DNA from 3 places in the Brevundimonas sp. TWP3-1-2b1 genome. Region 3 is predicted to be linked to each of the others. Evidence: predicted binding sites of a transcription regulator. Region 3 holds the regulator's gene; each other region holds the start of a gene.
The links. The regulator LexA, encoded in region 3, represses DNA repair genes until DNA is damaged. The targets are predictions, from matches to a motif close to ATGTTCNCNANNTGTTCT.
Positions count from the first base shown of each region.

Region 1: the regulator LexA is predicted to act here: its motif matches at 5,333-5,350, upstream of recA (recombinase RecA).
Region 2: the regulator LexA is predicted to act here: its motif matches at 4,411-4,428, upstream of uvrA (excinuclease ABC subunit UvrA).

Region 1 is NZ_JAFCTT010000001.1:145,679-152,924, reverse strand. Features, by position in the region: gene ACP7AB_RS00795 (DUF885 domain-containing protein) at 1-219, opposite strand, end outside; gene alaS (alanine--tRNA ligase) at 442-3,111, opposite strand; gene ACP7AB_RS00785 (hypothetical protein) at 3,203-3,403, opposite strand; gene ACP7AB_RS00780 (thiol-disulfide oxidoreductase DCC family protein) at 3,507-3,860, shown strand; gene recA (recombinase RecA) at 4,139-5,221, opposite strand; gene ACP7AB_RS00770 (DUF4344 domain-containing metallopeptidase) at 5,398-6,219, opposite strand; gene ACP7AB_RS00765 (methyltransferase domain-containing protein) at 6,298-6,990, opposite strand; gene ACP7AB_RS00760 (M20/M25/M40 family metallo-hydrolase) at 7,049-7,246, opposite strand, start outside.
Region 2 is NZ_JAFCTT010000006.1:93,525-100,770, reverse strand. Features, by position in the region: gene ACP7AB_RS07505 (nitrilase-related carbon-nitrogen hydrolase) at 1-1,377, shown strand, start outside; gene uvrA (excinuclease ABC subunit UvrA) at 1,374-4,319, opposite strand; gene ACP7AB_RS07495 (EAL domain-containing protein) at 4,563-6,164, opposite strand; gene ACP7AB_RS07490 (flagellar basal-body protein FlbY) at 6,239-6,679, opposite strand; gene ACP7AB_RS07485 (rod-binding protein) at 6,676-6,999, opposite strand; gene ACP7AB_RS07480 (flagellar basal body P-ring protein FlgI) at 6,999-7,246, opposite strand, start outside.
Region 3 is NZ_JAFCTT010000009.1:126,179-133,424, forward strand. Features, by position in the region: gene gltA (citrate synthase) at 1-265, opposite strand, end outside; gene gltX (glutamate--tRNA ligase) at 451-1,872, opposite strand; gene ACP7AB_RS10700 (ComEC/Rec2 family competence protein) at 1,871-4,057, shown strand; gene lexA (transcriptional repressor LexA) at 4,054-4,746, opposite strand; gene trpC (indole-3-glycerol phosphate synthase TrpC) at 4,988-5,776, opposite strand; gene trpD (anthranilate phosphoribosyltransferase) at 5,773-6,813, opposite strand; gene ACP7AB_RS10720 (anthranilate synthase component II) at 6,970-7,246, opposite strand, start outside.

The DNA.
Region 1 (7,246 bases), on a different contig from region 3:
TGACTGGTCGGACAGGCGGGACTTGGCGGCCTGGTCGCCCTCGCGGCCGGCCTGGATCGGGTTCAGGCTGAGCTGCCAGGCGTCGTAGTCGGCGATGATCGAGGCGAGGGCGGGGTTCCCGGCCATGACGGCCGGGGGTGCGGGGGTCTGGGCGGAGGCGGTCATCGCCGAGGTGGAAAGAAGCAGACCCGCGACTGCGGCGACGACGAAGCGATTCATGGAGACCCCCGAACTGACGGCGGCATGGGGGATGAAGAGGGGCCGGGCGTCAATGCCCAAGGTCTCCTCCCTGTCACGAAACGATGGGGAGGTGGATCCGTAGCGAAGCGGAGGAGACGGAGGGGTTTTTACCGCCGTCCAGAACCCCTCCGTCGGCTCGCGAAGGGCTCGCCGCCACCTCCCCCTTCGCCAAGTGGCGAACAGGGAGGAGACGTTATCGTCTCACCCCGCCAGCGCCGCGCGAATGGCCGCGAGGCCTTCCTCGGCTTTCGACCCGTCCGGCGCGCCGCCCTGGGCGAAGTCGGCCTTGCCGCCGGCGCCCTGGCCGCCCATGGCGATGACGGCGGCGCGGGCGAGGTCGGCCGAGTTGACGCGGTCGGTGACGTCAGAGGTTGCGGCGACGGTGACCGCCGCCTTGCCGTCGGTGACGCCGATCAGGGCGACGACGCCGGAGCCGACCTGGGTGCGGAACTCCTCGGCCACGCCGCGCAGGCCCTTGCCGTCGACGCCGTCGAGGATGCGGGCGATCAGCTTGATGCCGTTGATTTCCTCAGGCGCGGCATTGGCCGATGCGCCGCCGCCGCCCAGGGCCAGCTGTTTCTTCAGCTCGGCGACCTGTTTCTCCAGCGCCTTGCGTTCGGCCGACAGAGCCTCGACGCGGGCGGGGACGTCCAGGGGCTGTACCTTGAACGACTGGGCGAGCGTCCTGGCGACGCCGGCTTGGGCCAGCAGGTATTGGCGGGCGGCCTCGCCGGTCACGCCCTCGACGCGGCGGATGCCGGCGGCGATGCCGGTTTCCCCGGTGATCTTGAACAGGGCGATGTCGCCGGTGCGGGCGACATGGGTGCCGCCGCACAGTTCAACGGAGTAGGGACCATTGTTGTCAGTCAGGGCGCGGCCAAGGGTGACCACGCGGACCTCTTCGCCGTATTTCTCGCCGAACAGGGCGACGGCGCCGGCCTCGATGGCGTCCTGGGGCGTCATCAGCTGGGTCGTGACCGGGACGTTCTGGCGGATGACCGCGTTCACCTCGGTCTCGATGGCGGCCAGCTGGTCCTCGGTCACCGGGGCGTTGTGGCTGAAGTCGAAACGCATGCGTTCGGCATCCACCAGCTGACCCTTCTGGGCCACGTGCGGACCGAGCACATTCTTCAGCGCCGCATGCACAAGATGGGCGGCGGAGTGGTTGGCGCGGGTGGTCAGACGCTGTTCGGCATGGGCGCGGAGCTGGGCGCGGGCGCCGATGGTCAGGGTCCCGGACTCGATCTCGATCTTGTGGGCATAGAGGTCGCCGCCGGCGTGCTTCTGCACGTCGAGCACCACGCCGAAGCCCTGCTGGCCGCTGGCGTCGGTCCATTCGACCTCGCCGCGATCGCCGGTCTGGCCGCCGCCTTCGCCATAGAAGGGGGTCTGGTCGAACAGGACCTCGGCCGTCTGGCCGGGCTCAAGGGCGTCGATGGATTCACCGCCGCGGACGAGCGCCAGGACCTCGCCCGAGCCCTCGATGGCGTCATAGCCGGTGAAGACGGTGGGTCCGAGGCGGTCGCGCAGGGAGAGCCATTCGCCGGCCGAGGCCGTCTGGCCGGAGCCCTTCCAGTTGGCCTTGCCGCGTTCGCGCTGCTGGGCCATCGCGGCTTCGAAGGCGTCGTTGTCGACGGTCAGGCCGCGACGCCGAGCCTCGTCCTGGGTGAGGTCGAGGGGGAAGCCGTAGGTGTCATAGAGGCTGAAGGCGGTCTGGCCGGAGATGACGCCGCCTTCGGACAGGCCCGAGGTCGCCTCGTCCAGCAGGCCCATGCCGCGGCCCAGGGTGGTGCGGAAGCGAATTTCCTCCTGCTTCATCGTGTCTTCGATAGAGGCCTGGGCGCGGGCGAGTTCGGGGAAGGCCTCGCCCATCTGGTCCACGAGGGTCGGGACGAGGCGGTGCATCAGGGGATCGGCGGCGCCGAGCAGGTGGGCGTGACGCATGGCGCGACGCATGATGCGACGCAGGACATAGCCGCGCCCCTCGTTCGAGGGGGTCACGCCGTCGGCGATCAGGAAGGACGATGAGCGCAGGTGGTCGGCGATCACGCGGTGGCTGGCGGCCTGTGCCCCTTCAGCCTTCGTCGAGGTGGCGTCTTCGGAGGCGGCGATCAGGATCTGGAACAGGTCGGTGTCGAAGACCGAGTTCTTGCCCTGGAGCACCGAGGTCATCCGCTCCAGGCCCATGCCGGTGTCGACCGAGGGTTTGGGAAGGCTGCGAACGATCTCGTCGTTCTCCTTCTCGAACTGCATGAAGACGTTGTTCCAGATCTCCACATAGCGGTCGCCGTCCTCATCCGGCGAACCGGGAGGGCCGCCGGCGATATGGTCGCCGTAGTCCCAGAAGATCTCGGTGCAGGGGCCGCAGGGGCCGTTGTCGCCCATGGCCCAGAAATTGTCCGAGCCGGCGATGCGGATGATCTTGTCGTCGCCGAAGCCCGTGATCTTCTTCCAGATCGCGGCGGCCTCGTCGTCGTCGATGTAGACGGTGACCAGCAGACGGTTCGGGTCGAGGCCGTAGTCCCTGGTGACCAGGTTCCACGCGCGCTCGATCGCGTGTTCCTTGAAATAGTCGCCGAAGGAGAAATTCCCCAGCATCTCGAAGAAGGTCAGGTGGCGGGCGGTGTAGCCGACATTGTCCAGGTCGTTGTGCTTGCCGCCGGCGCGGACGCACTTCTGCGAGGAGGTGGCGCGCGGGTAGGGCGGCACGGCGGCGCCGGTGAAGTAATCCTTGAACGGCACCATGCCCGCGTTGACGAACATCAGCGTCGGGTCGTTCTGCGGCACCAACGGGGCCGAGTGGACCTTCGTGTGCCCGTCGGCCGCGAAATAGTCGAGGAAGGTCGAGCGGATCTGTTTCAGGCTGGCCATGGTCGGTTCAGTCGTTTGCGCGTCGGATATCGGGGAACGCGCATATAGAGACTGGCGGGGCCGCGAGCCAAGAGTTTCCGGTCAAGGCGGGTCAGTCGGGCGTGACGGTCTCGTCCACCGCGTCGTCTTCGTCCGAGAGAAGGGCGTCCAAGGCCTCGATGATGGCGTCGATCTGTTCGGCGCTGGCGGCGACGCGAAGTATGGCGCCGTCGCTGCCGGCGATCTCCAGCAGGTAGCCATCGTCGCTTTCGGCCAGGTTGAACTGGGTCAGGGTCGGGATCTCTTCGGCCATGGGGACTCTCCTCGGCGAATGAACCGCCGGCAGGCGGAAGGCTGGCGTTCTAGGGCGTCGGCGTGACGCGGGGCAATGACGAGGTGGGGTGCTATGCTGGGAAATGTCCACGCTTGAAGTCTGGTTCGATGGCGATTGCCCGCTTTGCCGGCGGGAGATCGCCCTGCTGCGGCGTCTCGATCGACAGGGTGCGATCGCTTTCACCGATGTGGCGACGGGTGAGGGACACTGTCCTATCGATCGCGCCGTCTTGCTCAGCCGGTTTCACGCACGGGAGGACGGGCGTCTGGTGTCCGGCGCCGAGGCCTTCGCGGCGATGTGGCGGGCGATCCCCTTGTTGGCCCCTCTTGGCCGCCTGGCGAGAAACCGGCACGTGCTGGCCGTTCTTGAGCGGCTCTATCTGGTGTTTCTGAGGGTGCGGCCGGGCTTGCAGCGCGTACTGGGGGGACGGGGCTGAGCGCCGGTCTGCAGAGGCAGGCGGTCAGCTGACCGGAACAGAAAAGAGCCCGCCCGGACGAACCGGGCGGGCGGCTCCGTCCAGCCCGAGCCCCGCGGGGGTCGGCGGCGGGTCGCAGGGACCGGCCGGGCGGAGTGTCTCGTTGGTCCTCCCCCGTCGGGGGAGGTGGCGCGTCGCTTCTTGAGCGACGTGACGGAGGGGGTCGGCCGCGGACTCGGTGTCTGGGGTTGCCTCCTCCACCGCGAAGACGCGGTCCCCCTCCCCCGATGGGGGAGGATCTAGCCGTCGAGATCCTGACCTTCGTCCGGCTCGGGCGTGCCCAGGAGCTCGTCGGCGATCCTGGAGGTCGACTTGCGGACCTTGTCCTCAATGGCGTCGGCCATGTCGGGGTTGGCTTTCAGGAAGGCGCGGACGTTCTCGCGGCCCTGACCGATGCGGGTCGAGTCGTAGGAGAACCAGCTGCCAGACTTCTCGATGATCCCGGCCTTGACGCCCAGGTCGATGATCTCGCCGAGCTTGGAGATGCCCTCGCCGTACATGATGTCGAAGATGACCTCGCGGAACGGCGGGGCGACCTTGTTCTTGACCACCTTCACGCGGGTGGTGTTGCCGACGACCTCGTCGCGATCCTTGATCGCGCCGGTGCGGCGGATATCGAGACGGACCGAGGCATAGAACTTCAGCGCATTGCCGCCCGTGGTCGTTTCCGGCGAGCCGTACATGACGCCGATCTTGTGACGGATCTGGTTGATGAACAGGACGATGCAGTTCGACTTGGAGATCGAGGCGGTCAGCTTGCGCAGGGCCTGGGACATCAGACGGGCCTGAAGGCCCGGCAGGCTGTCGCCCATCTCGCCCTCGATCTCGGCGCGCGGCGTCAGGGCGGCGACCGAGTCGATGACCACGATGTCCACGGCGCCCGAACGCACCAGGGTGTCGACGATCTCCAGCGCCTGTTCGCCCGTGTCGGGCTGCGACACCAGCAGGTCGTCCAGGTTGACGCCGAGCTTCTGGGCATAGCCGGGGTCCAGCGCATGTTCGGCGTCGACGAAGGCGGCGGTGCCGCCGGCCTTCTGGATCTCGGCCACGGTGTGCAGGGCCAGGGTCGTCTTGCCGGAGGATTCAGGACCGAAGACCTCGATGACCCGACCGCGTGGCAGGCCGCCGATGCCGAGCGCCATGTCGAGGCCGAGCGAGCCGGTGGACACCGAGGGGATCACGTCGGCGACCCCGCCCTTGCCCAGCTTCATGACCGAGCCCTTGCCGAAGGCGCGGTCGATCTGGGCGATCGCCGCCTCCAGCGCGCGCTGCTTGTCGCCGTCGTCCTTGCCCACCAATTTCAGATTCGCCTGAGCTGCCACCTTGCCACTCTCCCTTGCCATGATTCCCGTTGAGACCCTGGGGAGAGGCCCGCCTTCGGTCCGATGACCGTGACCCGCTCCCTGTGAGACTGGACAGTACACGTTTTGTTCCGGTTGCCAATATGTTCTTTTCGGAACGGCGGACGCAGCCGTGAGGCTACGTCCGTTTCTGACGCCTACTCCTTGAGATGGGCATCCAGCAGGGTGTACCAGGTCGAGGTCAGGCGCTCGAACTCGGCCGGGCACTGTTCGGCGCGCGCCTCGGTCAGCCACTCTTCTTCGAGGAGGTTGGCGTATTTGTCGGTGTCGGAGCCGTAAACCAGGCAGGTCAGGGTATAGTAGCGCTGCTGGCTGAGGGAGTGCTCGTCGGCGAAGTCGCTCTCGTCGACCTCGGCCGCCTCTTCGGGGTCGGTGTAGAAGCTGAGGGCACCGGCGATGGCCGATTCCTCGCCGTCATCGCCGTCGATCAGCCACCAGGCGGCCAGGCTGTCAGCCGTGTCTTCCTCGCGGCCGGTGAAGGGAATTTCGAGAACGTCGACCAGGGCGTGGCCGACTTCGTGGAAGACGGTGAACAGGAAGGAGCCGTTGACCGCGTCCTCGATCTCTTCCTCGGTTTCGTAGTAGGCGGCGAAGTTCTCGCGCTCGCCCTCGAACATCTCGATGCAGATCTGGATCTCGCGATCCTCGGGGATGTAGTAGGCGTTGTTCTCGCCGCACTCGGCGAAGCGCAGGCCGATATCGACGGGCAGGATCAGGCTCTCGTTCAGAACGTCGGCGACGTCCTCCAGCCAGCGCTCCTCGCTCAGTTGGGCGGCCAGATCGGTGTAGTCATCGCTTTCCAGCACGGCCGGGCGCACGACGAAGTCGCCGCGATCCTGGGCAGGGCGGGCGGCAGAGGCCTCGGCCGAGGCGGTCCCATCCTCGCAGGCGGAAATGGCCAGGGCCGCGAAGGCGATAAGCGTGAACCGACGCGCGTGCGTCCCGATCGACATGGACATGGTGTTCCCCCTGAACGCAGGCTGTCTAGCGCCGCAGGCGCGCTACGCCAACGTCCGGGAACGGAGCGTCAGACTCCGTCAGTGCGAGGTGGGGTCGCGCACCGCGATCAGGGACTTGGTCAGGCCGGCCACGACTTCGTCGTGGTGGGCCGCGTCGGGATAGAGAAAGCGGAACTGGGCCTTGTCCAGCAGGCGTGCGTGCTGGACGTCGCGCATGGCCGCGCCCATGTCCGGGGCCTTCTGCGAGAAGCCGTGGCGGCGTCTGAGCAGGGAGCGGGCGCGGCTCTGTTCCGAACGCCAGTGGAAGAAGGGGGCCGAGAAATGCGGCTCCACCGGGAACCAGAAATAGGGCGTCTGGACGTAGTAGCGCGGGGCCAGGCGGCGGCATTCGGAGGCGAAGGCCTCCATCCGCGTCCAGTCGCCGACGTGTTCGATCACCGAGTTGGAGTGGACCATGTCGAACGCGTGGTCTTCGTATTGCGGCAGGGCGCAGGCGTCGCCGTCGATGACGGTGAACAGGCGGGGGTCCGCGACCTCGTCGATGCCGCCCGGATTCACAAGGGTGATCCGGACCCTCGAGGCGTCCAGGAACTGACGATCGAACAGGGTCCAGTAGTTGGCCTCGCCGCCCAGATCGATGATGTTCACCGCGCCCTTCCCGGCGTGGATCCTGGTGATCATCGCAATGATCCTTCGTGCGCGGGCGCGGCGGAACCGCGAGACCAGCGAGTTGGGATCGGTGTTGTCCTGGAGGGCGTGGATCAGGTTCATGCGCCCCTCGTACAGGACCGGCTTTGCCGTCCGCTTAAGTGGCAGGGTTACCGGAAGCCTAAGTGGGGCCGTCGGCGGCAGGCGGGGGCGCGGGCTCGGCGAATCGGGCCGTCAGCGACAGGCCGCAGGCGAGGATCAGACAGGCCGCCGCGGCCGCCGCCAGCCTGCCCTTCGAGCGCGGGGCGAGCGGGACGAGGAACAGCAGCACCAGCACAGTCATGAGCGCGAGGACGCCGGGCAGGTCCATGCCGACGCC
Region 2 (7,246 bases), on a different contig from region 3:
CCGGAACCCCTGTGGTGGCTGGCCTGGACGGCGCCGGCGCTGTTGTTGTGGCTGGCGCTGAAGTCCAGCGCCGCCGACGCGCGGTGGATGACGTTTGGCGCGGCCCTGATCGGCGCCGGGGCGAACCTGCACTATTTCACCATCGTCACCCGGTCGCCGCTGCTGGCGATCGTGCTGGTGACCGGGATCGCCCTGTTGTGGACGCTCGCGGCCGGGGCGACCCGTCGCGCCGTCCTGTTGCGCCGCAGCGCCTGGGCGCTTTTTACTTATCCTGCCGCCTGGGCGGCCATCCATACCGTCATGGCGGCTCTGGCTCCGGACGGGGACTGGGGCCTGATCGGTTATTCGCAGGGGGACCACCCCTTGGTCCTGCAGATCGCGGCCATCGGAGGCGTCGCGGCCGTCGCCTTCCTCGTCTCCTTGCCCGCCGCCGCCGTGGCGACGGCCCTCACGCTCGCGGGCTCCGGCGACGGCTTGCGGCGCGGCTGGATGGCCTATGCCGCGGCCGCGCTTCTGGGTCTGGCGGCGACGGGCTATGGCGCGGTTCGGCTGGCGCAACCCGTGACAGGACAGGCCGCCGTCTTCGGGCTGATGGCGGTCGACGCCGACATCGGACCACGGGCCACCGCGACCTATGTCGCACCCATCCGGAAACGGTATCTGACCGGTATTGAAACGCTGGCGAAGGCCGGCGCCGAGGTCATCGTCCTGCCCGAGAAGATCTCGGTCGGGGATCCGGGACAGATCGGCCTGTGGCGCACCGCCCTGGCCGGGGCCGCCCGGGATCAGGGCGTCTGGCTGGAGGCCGGCCTGGCGATCACCCATCCCGACGGTATCCGCAATATGGCCTATCTCTACGCCCCCGACGGACGGGAGGTGGCAGCCTATCGCAAGCAGTTCATGGCTCCTCCAGAGCGGGTTGAAGGATACAGCGCCGGTTCCGACTATGCGGTCACTCCGGTCGGCGGCGCGCCCTTTGGCCTGGCCATCTGCAAGGACATGCATTTCGCCCGTCTGGCGCGGGCCTACGGCCAGCGGGATGCGGCCGTCATGCTCGTGCCGGCTTGGGACTTTGGCCACATCGACCAGTGGATGGGCGCGCGCATGACGGCAATGCGGGGTGTCGAACAGGGCTTTGCCGTAGTGCGGACCAGCAAGGAGGGTCTGTTGTCCGTCAGCGATCCCCACGGGCGTATCGTGGCCGAGGCCGAGAGTGCCGCCGGGGCAGGGCAGAGCCTGCTGGCGACGCTGGCCGTCGAGCCGCGTCGTCCCACCCTCTACGGCCGGATCGGTGACCTGTTCGGATGGTTGTGCCTCGCGTTCGTGGCGGGCATGATTTTGCCGTGGCGGCGACGCACCCGATCCCGGACCGTCTAGGCTCGCGTCTTCACTCGTACCGGCTTTGCTGCCGAAGCCGTGGGCTCGCCCGACAGGGCCGCGACCCGCGCCTTGCGGCGCGTCTCGTGCCGGTCCAGCACCTCCTTGAGGTATTTGCCGGTCCAGCTCGCCTCGTTCGCAGCGACCTGTTCGGGGGTGCCGACCGCGACGATCTCGCCGCCGCCGTCGCCGCCCTCGGGGCCGAAGTCCAGCAGATAGTCGGCGATCTTGATGACATCGAGATTGTGTTCGATCACCACGATCGTGTTGCCGGCCTCGACCAGTTCCTGCAACACCTCCAGCAGTTTGCGGATGTCCTCGAAATGCAGGCCTGTGGTGGGCTCATCGAGGATGTAGAGGGTCTTGCCGGTCGCCCGTTTCGACAGTTCCTTGGACAGCTTGACCCGCTGGGCCTCGCCGCCCGACAGGGTCGTGGCCGACTGTCCGACCTGGACGTAGCCGAGGCCGACGCGTGACAGGGTCAGCATCTTGTCGCGGATCGGCGGCACGGCCTTGAAGAACTGGCCCGCCTCCTCGACCGTCATGTCCAGCACGTCGGAAATGCTCTTGCCCTTGAAGACGATCTCCAGCGTCTCGCGATTATAGCGCTTGCCCTTGCAGACGTCGCAGGTGACGTAGACGTCGGGCAGGAAATGCATCTCGATCTTGATCAGGCCGTCGCCCTGACAGGCCTCGCAGCGCCCGCCCTTGACGTTGAAGCTGAACCGGCCGGGGCCGTAGCCGCGCGCCTTGGATTCGGGCAGGCCGGCGTACCAGTCGCGGATCGGCCCGAAGGCGCCGGTATAGGTGGCCGGGTTCGAGCGCGGCGTGCGGCCGATGGGCGACTGGTCGATGTCGATGACCTTGTCGAAATGCTCCAGCCCCTCGATCCGGTCGAAGGGGGCGGGGGCGTCGGAGGCGTTGTGAAGCCGGCGCGCCGCCGCCTTGTAGAGGGTCTCGATCGTAAAGGTCGACTTGCCGCCGCCCGACACCCCGGTGACGCAGGTGAACAGGCCGACGGGGATTTCGCCCGTGACCGCCTTCAGATTGTTGCCGGTCGCGCCCGAGATCCTGAGCATCTTCTTGCGGTCGATCGGACGGCGGCCTTCCGGCGGCAGTTCGATCTCACGCTCGCCGGTCAGGTATTTGCCGGTCAGGGACTTCGGATTGGCCATGACCTCTTCGGGCGTGCCCTCGGCGCAGATCTCGCCGCCGTGGACGCCGGCGGCCGGACCCATGTCGATGACGTAGTCGGCGGTCATGATCGCCTCCTCGTCGTGTTCGACGACGAGGACGGAGTTGCCGAGGTCGCGCAGGCCGCGAAGGCTCTCCAGCAGACGGCTGTTGTCGCGCTGGTGCAGGCCGATCGACGGCTCGTCCAGTACATAGAGCACGCCGGTCAGGCCCGAGCCGATCTGGGAGGCCAGGCGAATGCGCTGGCTCTCGCCCCCGGACAGGGTGCCGGAGGACCGCGACAGGCTGAGGTAGTCGAGGCCGACATTGTTCAGGAAGCGCAGCCGGTCGCTGATCTCCTTCAGGATGCGTCGGCCGATCTCCATCTGCTTGTCGGTCAGCTGGTCGGGCAGGGCGCTGACCCAGTCGTAGGCCTTCCTGATCGACAGCATGGAGATCTCGGCGATGTCGTTGCCGGCGATCTTCACCGCCAGGGCCTCGGGCTTCAGACGCTTGCCGCCGCAGGCGTCGCACGGGGTCTCGGACTGGAACCGGCCCAGCTCCTCGCGCACCCAGGCGCTGTCGGTCTCGCGCCAGCGGCGGTCGAGGTTGGGCACGACCCCCTCGAACGGCTTGGAGACCTCGTATTTCCGGGCGTTGTCGTCATAGACGAACTTGATCTTCTCCGAGCCCGTGCCGTTCAGGATCACGGACTGGGCCTTCTCGGCCAGTTCGCGCCACGGCTTGTCCATCGAGAAGCCGTAGTGGAGCGCCAGCGCCTGCAGGGTCTGGGTGTAGAGCGGCGAGGGGCCGCGCGACCACGGGGCGACCGCGCCCTTGTGCAGGGTCTTGTCGCGGTCCGGGATGACCAGGTCAGCGTCGAAGGCCAGCTTGACCCCCAGGCCGTCGCAGACCGGGCAGGCGCCGAACGGATTGTTGAACGAGAACAGGCGCGGCTCGATCTCGGCGATGGTGAAGCCGGAGACCGGGCAGGCGAACTTCTCGGAGAAGGTGATCCGGCGCGGTTCCTGGCCTTCCTCGGCGTTGGCCCATTCGGCGACGGCGATGCCGTCGGCCAGGCCCAGGGCGGTCTGTAGACTGTCGGCGTAGCGCGCTTCGAGCCCGGCCTTGGTCACGATCCGGTCCACGACGATGTCGATGTCGTGCTTGAACTTCTTGTCGAGCGTCGGCGCGTCCTCGATGGCGTAGAAGGCCCCGTCGATCTTCAGCCGCTGGAAGCCCGAGCGCTGCCACTCGGCCATCTCCTTCTTGTATTCGCCCTTGCGACCCCTGATGACCGGGGCCAGCAGCAGCAGCCGCTCGCCCTCGGGCAGGGTGCCCAGTTTGTCGACCATCATGGAGATAGTCTGGCTCTCGATCGGCAGGCCGGTGGCGGGCGAGTAGGGCACGCCGACGCGCGCCCACAGCAGACGCATATAGTCGTGGATCTCGGTCACCGTGCCGACGGTGGAACGCGGGTTCTTCGACGTCGTCTTCTGTTCGATCGAGATCGCCGGCGACAGGCCCTCGATCAGGTCGACGTCCGGCTTGCCCATCAGCTCCAGGAACTGGCGGGCGTAGGCGCTCAGGCTCTCGACATAGCGGCGCTGGCCCTCGGCATAGATGGTGTCGAAGGCGAGCGAGGATTTGCCCGACCCCGACAGGCCGGTCATGACGACCAGTTTCTCGCGCGGGATGTCGACATCCACGCCCTTGAGATTGTGCTCGCGGGCGCCGCGCACGCGGATGAAGTTATGCTTTTCGGTCATGCTGCCAGGAAACGGGGGCCGGGAACGCGGGAGCGCCGGACGGGGTCCGGTGCGACAACGCTATATGGGAACTGATCCGGGGATATCAGCAAGAACAATATGGGAACATCAAGGCGCTGCCGCCAGATGCTGTCACTCCAGCAGCGCGGCGCCGGTGTTCTGGGTGCCGACGCATGGGACGTCCTCGACACCGCCGGTCGAGCAGTCGTCTACGCCTGAGCTGTCACGCTTCGCGGCGTTCCGTCAGCCCCAGCCGGAAACGGCGCCCACACGTCGGACAGAGGCGGCCGGCTCGCCATAGGCCAGCACCGTGCGCGGCTCGGCCTCCGCCTTGCCGAACAGCCAGCCCTGGCCCTGATCAACGCGGAGATCGCGCAGGATTTCCGCCACGTCCTCGGTCTCGATCATTTCGGCGATGGTCTCGACCTTCATCGAGCGACAGAGGTCGACCAGGTGGCCGATCATCGTCCGGGCGCGAGGGTCGGTCTGGATCCCCTCCACGAACCGTCCATCGATCTTGACCGTGTCGACCGAGAGGCCGCGCAGGTAGTCATAGGAGGCGGAACCGGCTCCGAAATCGTCAATACAGACCCTGATGCCGGCCGCGCGCAGCGCGCCCAGTCGACGGTTGGCGGACTCGATATCCGCCAAGGCGGCGGACTCGGTCACTTCGACGATCAGGCGGCGTCTCTCGTCGGGCTTGGACGCCGTCATCCGCAGGACGGCCTGCACATAGCGGTCGTCGGCCAGGGAGGCCCCTGAGACATTGACCGCGAACTTCAGAAGACCGGCGCCGGGTCGCCGGAGCCGGCTGAGAGCCTTTTCCGCCACCGCGATGTCGAAGGCGTTGATCAGGGCGAGTTCTTCCGCCATCCGGATCGTATCGGCCGGCCCGGCCGAATCCTTGAAGCGCGCCAGCGCCTCGAAATGATGGACCCCGCCGGTCTTCAGGTCGACGATCGGCTGGTAGTGAAGATCGAAACTGCGATCGCGCGCCATGGTCCTGAAGGCGTCGGCATCCTTGAGCGTGCGGGACATGGACGCGGTGAACGACAGCCCGGGCCCGCCCGCGCCGTCGTTCAGGCAGCCTTCGACGGCGAAGCGCAGCGCCCGGAGGGTGTTCAGGGTGTTGCCGCCGGTCTCCGTGCCCACGTCCGTCGCGGCGACATCGAGCGTCAGGCCCTCGCTGAGGCCCAGTTCACGCATCTCCCCGGCGAGGTCATGGGCGATCGTCCGGTCGCGCAACATGGCGAAACGCTCCGGGCCGAGTTTGCCGGCGCTGGCTCCGTCGATCGAAGCCGCCTGGAGCGCGGCCTCGACCCTCGCCGTCAGGCGTTGGCCCGCCTCGCCCAGGCCTTCGGCCGCCGCGAGACCGACGACATCGACGAAGGCGACCGTCATGTCCGCCGAGGCGTCCGGCGCCGTCAGCAGGTCGCGGGCGCGATCCAGGAAGGCGCCCGGCGTCAGCGCCGGACGCGCGAGAGGATCGTGGAGCGCATAGGCCGGGCCCTCCCAGGTCACCGAGACCGAGATGTTCGGTGCGAGGTCCGGCAGCACGAAAAGCCGCATTGTCGCCCGACGCACGCGGTCCTCGCTGGACCGAAAGAGCACTTCGACCGGGGCGGATCGCGAGCCAGCGGCAAGATCGGCCACGACCCGCTCCAGGAGCTTGGCGCTGGCCTTGCCGATGCCGTCGAAAAGAGAGCTGCCGATAAGGGATTCCGCCGACGTCTGAGCCGAGGGGCCGGATCCCAGCCCGAACGCGATCCGGCCGTCTTTCTCGATCTCCAGCAGGAGGTCCGACGAGGCGAAGGCCAGACCCAGAAGGCGTTTGCGGATGGACATCAGGCGATACTGCCGCCGACCCGTTAAGCTTCGCCTCAGACTTGTCGTTAACGTGCCGGCTCAGACCAGGCGGTTCAGGCCGTGCGGTTCAGGGTGACGGCGCGGCTGTCGCCGCCGTTCGCCTTGCCGGAGGCGCCGTAGCCGGTTCCCATGGCTCGCGCGCCGGCGACTTCCTGGGCGATGGTGCGGACCAGACCCTCCGAGATCGTGCGCGCCGCCTCGACCGTGCGGCCGTGGATGGCGAGCACCGCCTCGAAGGCCTCGGTCGCCTTGATCAGGGCCATGCGTTCGCTCGCCGGCGCGGAGGCCAGGATCGCCTTGTTGGCCTTGAGGTGCCCGGATTCCTTGCGATACTGGTTGGCCAGCTCCTGGGTCTCGGCCAGGCCTGCCGTGATATCGGCCGCGCGACGGGTGGCGAAGGCGTCGGTCTCCTGCTCGAGCCGGGCGGTCAGTCGGTCGGTCAGCGCCGTGAGTCTGCGCAGATAGGCCGTGGCGGTGGTCGGATCGTGGCTCATGCGACCGCTCCGGGCTGGGCCTGGGTCTGTTCGGTCTGCATGCGGATCATCTCGGACACGACGGTGTCGGCCAGGCCGATGCCGCCGGCTCGGACGGTCTGTTTGGCCATTTCGTCGATCATGAAGCTGCGCCAGGTGCCCTCGGCCTCGCCGCCGCCGAACGCGCCGTTGGTGTCGATACCCTCGAACATCGGCTTGAGCATCTGCGACAGGAAGGAGGCCTCGAACTTCTCCGCCGTCTCGCGCATGCGCGGCGTTTCCGCAGTCGGTGCGGCCATTGGCGAGGTCAGCAGGGAGGGGGAGACGGCCAGGTCGCTCATCACAGAACCTCGATGTCGGCCTGCAGGGCGCCCGCCGCCTTGATGGCTTGAAGGATGGAAATCATGTCGCGGGGCGAGACGCCGAGCGCGTTCAGCCCGTTGACCAGGGTCGACAGCGAGGTCGCGCCGTTCACCAGCCGGATCTCGCGGCCCAGTTCTTCCTCGACCGTGACATCGGACTGCGGGACTACCGTGGTCTGGCCCTGGCTGAAGGGGGCCGGCTGGCTGACCTGCGGGTTTTCCTGGA
Region 3 (7,246 bases):
TGAAGTTCGACTTCGAGGCCAGCTGGCCGATCGGATAGCCGCGGTGCAGCAGGATGCCGGCGTCACCGTCGATATAGGTGATGGCGCTTTCGCAGGCCGCCGTAGAGGTGAAACCCGGGTCGAAGGTAAAGGCGTCGGTCGCGCCGTACAGTTTGCGGATATCAATGACGTCAGGTCCGGTCGTGCCGGACAGGACCGGCAGTTCGACGGACTTGTCGCCGTAGGTCAGGGTCGCCGATCCGGCGAGTTTGGAGGCTTCGGTCATCAGGCGCCCTTGCGATTGCGTTCGGTCCGGACGGGATAACCCGGAACCCGATTGTTATGGACGTTCACATAGGGCGTGACGCGGAAAAGTGTGAGCGGTTTTACGGCCACGTCACGCCCCGTGAATCAAGCTGGACCTTGATTCACGGCTTCAGCGGAACTGCGAAGCAGTTCCCCCTCAGCCGATTAAGGTCTAGTGTGTTGCAGCGCATCATCCAAGCGCCCGAGCGCGTCTTCGCGTCCGAGGGCAGAGAGGGTGCGCGCGATGTCGGGCGAAGCGGTCCCGCCAGTCAGGGCCGCGCGCATCGGCGGGCCGATCTTGCCGAAGCCGACGCCCTCTTCCTCGGCGAAGGCCTTGAGCTCGGCCTCCAGGGCGAACACGTCCCAGCTTTCGAACAGGGCGAGACGCGCGCGGACGCGGGCGATCCGTTCGACCGTCTCCCCGGACAGCAGGGCGCGGGCCTTTTCGTCGAGTTCGAGCGGACGGGTCTTGAGAACGAACGCCGTTTGATCCGCCAGTTCCAGCAGCGTCTTTGCGCGATCCTTGACGAACGGCATGGCGCGCTGGAGGCGGGCCTCGTCGCCCTCGTTGAGGGGCGCGCCCCTGGCGAGATGGGCGTCCAGCGTCAGGCCGGCCAGCCGCTCGTCGGCCGCCAGACGCAGCCAGTGCGAATTGACGTGGGCCAGCTTGTCGAAGTCCAGTCGGGCCGGCGCCTTGCCGACGCCGTCCAGATCGAACCAGTCCCGCGCCTGTTCGTCGCCGAACAGTTCGTCGTCGCCATGGGCCCAGCCGAGGCGGGCCAGATAGTTGCGCATCGCCTCGGGCAGATAGCCCATGTCGGCATATTCATGGACCGCCTGGGCGCCGTGGCGCTTCGAAAGCTTGGCGCCGTCCGGGCCGTGGATCAGCGGGATGTGGGCGAACACGGGCCGGTTCCAGCCCAGGGCGTCATAGATCAGCGACTGGCGCGCTGCGTTGTTCAGATGGTCGTCGCCGCGAATGACATGGGTCACGCCCATGTCGTGGTCGTCGACGACGACGGCGAGATTGTAGGTCGGGGCGCCGTCGGAGCGCAGCAGGACCAGATCGTCCAGATCGTTCGCGTCCCAACTGACCTCGCCCTGGACGGCGTCCAGCACCACGACCCGGCCTGGCAGGGGGCGGCGGAAGCGCACGACGTGCGGCTGGGACAGGTCGTCGACGGTCGGCTGGCGGTCGCGCCATGGCGATTCGAAGGTCCGGCGTTCGGCCTTGGCCTCGTCGCGCATGCGTCCGGTCTCCTCCGCGGTCGTGAAATCGCGATAGGCGGCACCGAGCTCAAGCAACTGGTCCACGACGTCGCGGTGCCGGTCGGCCTGGGCGTGCTGGAAAACCGGCTCCTCGTCGGCGAACAGCTCAAGCCAGCTCAGGCCGTCGAAGATCGCCTTGACGGCGTCGTCGGTCGAACGCTCCCGGTCGGTGTCCTCGATGCGGACGAGGAACTTGCCGCCGCGCCCTTTCGCGTAAAGGTAGTTGAACAACGCCGTTCTCGCGCCTCCTATATGGAGGTAGCCGGTGGGCGAGGGGGCGAAGCGGGTGACGACCTGGGGAGACGAGTCTGCGGGCATGGGGGAGGGGTCCGAACGGGCCGCCCTTATACCCCCCGATGCGGCAAAGCCCAGCCTGTCGGCGCGTCTTCGTGCCTGGGTCCGGGACGAGGTGCTGGCCCAGTCGATGCGCTGGCGGCTGTGGGCGCCGGTGGCCTTCGGCGGCGGGGCGGCGGTCTATTTCGCGCTGAGGCAGGAGCCGCCTTTGTGGCCACTGGCGGTCGCGGCGGTGTCGGCGACGGGGGTGTGGCTGGGCGCGAGGCTGCTGGGGCGGGGTCGGGCGGTTACCCTGCCGCTGATGCTGGTCGCCTGCCTGTTCCTGGGGCTCGCGGGAGCCAGGTTGCGGGCGGAGGCGGTGGCGGCGCCGATCGCGCCGGCGCTGGCGGAGCCGACCGTCGTCGAGGGCTGGGTGGTCGACGTCGACAGCCCGGGCGACCGGGGTCACCGGATCGTCCTCGCCCCGGTGCGGATCCGCGGGCTGGAGCCCGAGGCGACGCCGATCCGGCTGCGGGCGACGGTGCGGGGGGAGCCGCCGACCCCGGACTCGGCGATCCGGCTGTTCGCCATCCTCAATCCGCCGCCGCCCCCGGCCAGTCCCGGCGCCTATGATTTCGGCCGCAACGCGTGGTTTCAGGGGCTCGGCGGCACGGCTTTCGCACTGGGCGAGACGCGGGAGGCGTATCTGGCGCCGGCGCCATGGCGATTGCGGCTGGCGATGGCGGTCAACGGGGCGCGGTTCGCCCTGGCGCAGCGGATCGTCGACCGGTTGGGCGAGCGGACGGGCGGGATCGCGGCGGCCATGACCACGGGCCATGAGACCTGGATCGCGCGCGAAGACCTCGATGCCATGCGGGATTCCGGCCTGGCGCACATCCTGTCGATCTCGGGTCTGCACATGGCCATCGTCGGCGGGTTCGCCTTCTTCCTTGTCCGGCTCGGCGTCGCCGCCTGGCCGTGGCTGGCGCTGAGGGTGTCGGGAAAGAAGGTGGCGGCGGTCGCGGGGCTGGTCGCCGTATGGAGCTATCTGGTGCTGTCCGGCGCGCCCCCGCCGGCGCAGCGGGCGGCGATCACGGCGTCGGTGGCGTTTGCGGCGATCCTGCTGGACCGGCCGGCAATCACCATGCATGCGCTGGCGCTGGCGGCGATGGTTGTGTTGATCCTTCAGCCTGAGGCCATCGTGACGCCGGGCTTCCAGATGTCGTTCGCGGCGACAGCGGCCCTGGTGGCCTTGTCGGAGGGCTGGCCGTCTAGGACACGGGAGTTGTCCGTGCCCTGGCCGATCGCGGGGTTCCAGTCGGCGCGGCACTGGCTGTTGATCGCCGTGACGGCCAGTCTGGTGGCCGGCGCGGCGACCGGGCCGTTCGCGGTCCAGCATTTCAACCGGGCGGCCATGTATGGGCTGCTCGCCAACCTGACGACCTCGCCGATCGCGGATTTCGTGATGATGCCGGCCCTTGCGCTGGGAGCCCTGCTGGAGCCCATCGGGCTGGGCGGGCCGTTCCTGTGGGTGGCCGGCAAGGGCGTCGATCTGATGCTGGCCATCGGTCACTGGACGGCGGCGCTGCCGGGGGCGGTGAAGACCATCGCCAGCGCGCCGGACCATGTGCTGCCGATCTCCTTCCTCGGCGTCCTGTTCCTGTGCCTGTGGCAGGGGCGGCTGCGGTGGCTGGGCCTGCCCTTCGCCTGCGCTGTCCTGCTTTGGCCTCGCGCGCCGACGCCGACGCTCTGGATCGGGGATGGTGGAACGAACGCGGCGTTCAGCGAGGCGGGCAAGGCGGTCGTGGTGCGGCCGGGCGTGCGCCAGTTCGCGGCGGACCTGTGGTCGCGGCGGCGGGGGCTGACGCTGGCGCCGAGGCCTGATGAGGGATGGGTGTGCGCACGATCAAACTGCGCTCCGGCCAAGGCCGATAGCGCGCCGATCGCCCTGTGGTGGGGGAAGGCCGCGCCGGACGCCGGCGAGCTCGCCGCCTTGTGCGCCTCAGCGCCGCTGGTCAGCGTCCGAGCCATTGTCCAGGCCCTGCCGCCAGGCTGTGATGGCAACCTGGTGCTGGACGGACTGGATTATGCGCGGGGCGGCTCTGTCGAGCTGTGGCGCACCGCGCAGGGCTGGCGCGCGGTCTGGGCCACTGATGTGCGGGGCGACAGGCCGTGGAGCCGCATCGGGGATCCCGATGCGGCGGATGCGGGCCTCGGTGACGGCGTCTAGTGGTATTGGCGGATCAGGCCGACCAGCTTGCCCTGGACCTCGACCTGGTCGGGACCGAAGATGCGGGTCTCGTAGTTGCGGTTGGCGGGTTCGAGGGCGATGGAATTGCCCTTCTTGCGCAGGCGTTTGAGCGTTGCCTCTTCACCTTCAACCAAAGCCACGACGATCTCGCCGGACGAGGCGGTGTCGACGCGTTTGATGACCACCAGGTCGCCGTTGAGGATGCCGGCCTCGATCATCGAATCGCCTTCGATCTCGAGCATGTAGTGCTCGCCGGCGCCCAGCATGGATTCGGGCACCTGATAGCGGCCGTGGTCCTGTTGCAGGGCGGCGATGGGCACGCCGGCGGCGATCTTGCCGACCAGAACCAGTTCGCGGGTGTCGTTGGCGGGCTCGGCGGCAGCGCTGCGCCCGCCGCCCTCGATGACCGCCGGGGTGAAGCCCGCGCGGCCACGCACGGCCCCCGCCGTCGCCTGTTCCGGCAGCTTGGTCACCTCAAGGGCGCGGGCGCGGTGGGCGAGGCGGCGGATGAAGCCGCGTTCCTCCAGCGCCGTGATCAGCCGGTGGATGCCCGACTTGGACGCCAGATCCAGCGCCTCCTTCATCTCGTCGAACGACGGCGAAACGCCGGTCTCCTTAAGCCGTTCATGGATGAACATCAGGAGTTCGTGCTGCTTGCGCGTCAGCATGGTGGAAATCGCCTCCAGAACAAGTCGTGAACCGTTGCCGATGTTCTGTAAGTGTTCTTGCCTAATGTCAACTTAACGGCAGAACGGTCGCTCCCTCTCCCGCTGGGAGAGGGCTTGAGCGCCAGAGAGCGCTAGCGATCGGTCTTGCGCGAAAGGGTGAGGGCCGTGCGCTACAGGCTAGGCCCGACCCTCATCCGTCTCGCTTCGCTCGCCACCTTCTCCCACCGGGAGAAGGAAGACTCTAGCCGAGCAGCGCCCGGGTCGCGGCCGTCACGTCGGCCTGTCGCATCAGGCTCTCGCCCACGAGAATGGCTGAAGCCCCCGCTGCCGCGACCTCCGCGACATCCGCAGGGCTGAAGAGCCCACTTTCGGCCACCAGGAGCGACCCCGCCGGCGACAGCGGGGCCAGGCGGGCCGTGGCGCCCAGATTGACGTCGAACGTCCGCAGGGAACGGTTGTTGATGCCGACCAGATCACCGCGCAGCGCCGCAGCGCGGGCCATCTCGGCCTCATCGTGGGTCTCGATCAGGGCGTCCATACCGAAGCGTTTCGCCTCGGATAGCATCTCGCCGGCCAGGACGTCGTCGATCATGGCCAGGATGATCAGGATGCAGTCGGCGCCCAGGGCGCGGCTCTCGGCCACCTGCCAGGCATCGACGAGGAAGTCCTTGCGCAGACAGGGCAGGGCGACGGCGGCGCGAGCCTGGACCAGATAGTCGTCGGCGCCCTCGAAGCTGGGGCCGTCGGTCAGGATCGACAGGCAGGCCGCGCCCCCGGCCTCGTAGGCCTGCGCCAGGGCCGGCGGGTCGAAGTCCGCACGGATCAGGCCCTTCGATGGACTGGCCTTCTTGATTTCGGCGATCAGGGCGGGGCGGCCGGGCGCGGCGCGGCGCTCCAGCGCGCTGCGGAAGCCGCGCGGCATGCCGGCGATCAGCGCCAGGGATTCGATCTCCGCCTGCGGCCGGGCGGCCTTGCGGGCGGCCACGTCCTCCCGCTTGTAGGCGGCGATCCGGTCGAGAATGTCGGTCATGCGGGGTCTTCGGCAACGGGCGGCGGCGTCGAGGTGATGCGGGCCAGATCTGCGAGCGCCCGGGCCGCCTTGCCCTCGTCGATGGCGACGGCGGCCAGGGCCACGCCGGCTTTGAGGTCCGGCGCCTTGTCGGCGACGACAAGAGCGGCGGCGGCGTTGAGCAGGACGATGTCGCGATACGGGCCGGTCTGACCCGCCAGCAGGGCGGTCAGTGCGGCGGCGTTGTGCTCCGCGTCGCCGCCGCGCAGGGCTTCGATGTCTGCGCGAGGCAGGCCGGCGTCCTCGGGCGTGACGGTGAAGCGGCGGACGACGCCGTCCTTCCACTCCGCCACCTCTGTCGGTCCCGTGGTGGTCAGTTCATCGAGGCCCTGACCGTGGACGGTCCAGGCGCGGGTCGCGCCGAGCCGGCCCAGCACCTCGGCCAGCGGCTCGACAAGGCGCGGATCATAGACGCCCATGACCTGCCGTTTGGCGCCAGCCGGATTGGACAGGGGCCCGAGCAGGTTGAAGACGGTGCGGAAGCCGATCTCTGCCCGCACAGGTCCGACGTGGCGCATGGCGCCGTGGTAGGCGGGGGCGAACAGGAAGGCGATGCCGGCCTCGTCGAGCGCCTGCCGCTGCTGGGCCAGTCCGGCGGTCAGGTCGACGCCGAGGACGCTCAGCACGTCCGATGACCCGGATTTCGAACTCATGGCGCGGTTGCCGTGTTTGGCGACCTTCAGGCCCGCGCCGGCCAGCACCAGGGCGGCGGCGGTCGAGATGTTGAAGGTGTGGGCCCCGTCTCCGCCGGTGCCGCAGGTGTCGATGACGTCATAGGGATGGTCCAGCGTCATGGCCGCGTCGCGCATCGCCTGGGCGAAGGCGGCGATCTCCTCGACCGTCTCGCCACGGATGCGCAGGGCGGTGACGGCGGCGGCGACCTGGGCCGGGGTCGGTTCGCCGCGCAGGCAGGCGGCGAAGAAGTCGCCGGCCTCGGCCGTGGTGAGCGACTGCCCTTCAACGAGCTTCGCGAGCAGCGGCTTGAAACCGTTGGACACCCTAACCTCCGTGCATCCCCGCGAAGGCGGGGACCCAGTTCTTGAGTGAGGCAGAGCGCGCGGGATGAGCGGGTGCGTTGGACCTGTGAGAACCATCGCCCAAAGCACTGGGTCCCCGCCTTCGCGGGGATGCACGGTATCGGGGAGCGGACTGAATCACACCATCGCCAGACGCTTGACGCCTGCCTGGTCGAGGAAGTTCGCGAGCATCTCGTGACCGTGTTCGGTGGCGATGGACTCGGGATGGAACTGGACCCCGTAGATCGGCCGCTCGTGATGCTGGAAGCCCATGATCTCGCCGTCCTCGGTCCAGGCCGTGACGTTCAGGGTGTTGGGCAGGGTTTCGCGCTGGACCGCCAGCGAGTGATAGCGGGTCGCGGTGAAGGGCGAGGGAAGGCCGGCGAACATGCCCTTGCCCTCATGGATGATCGGC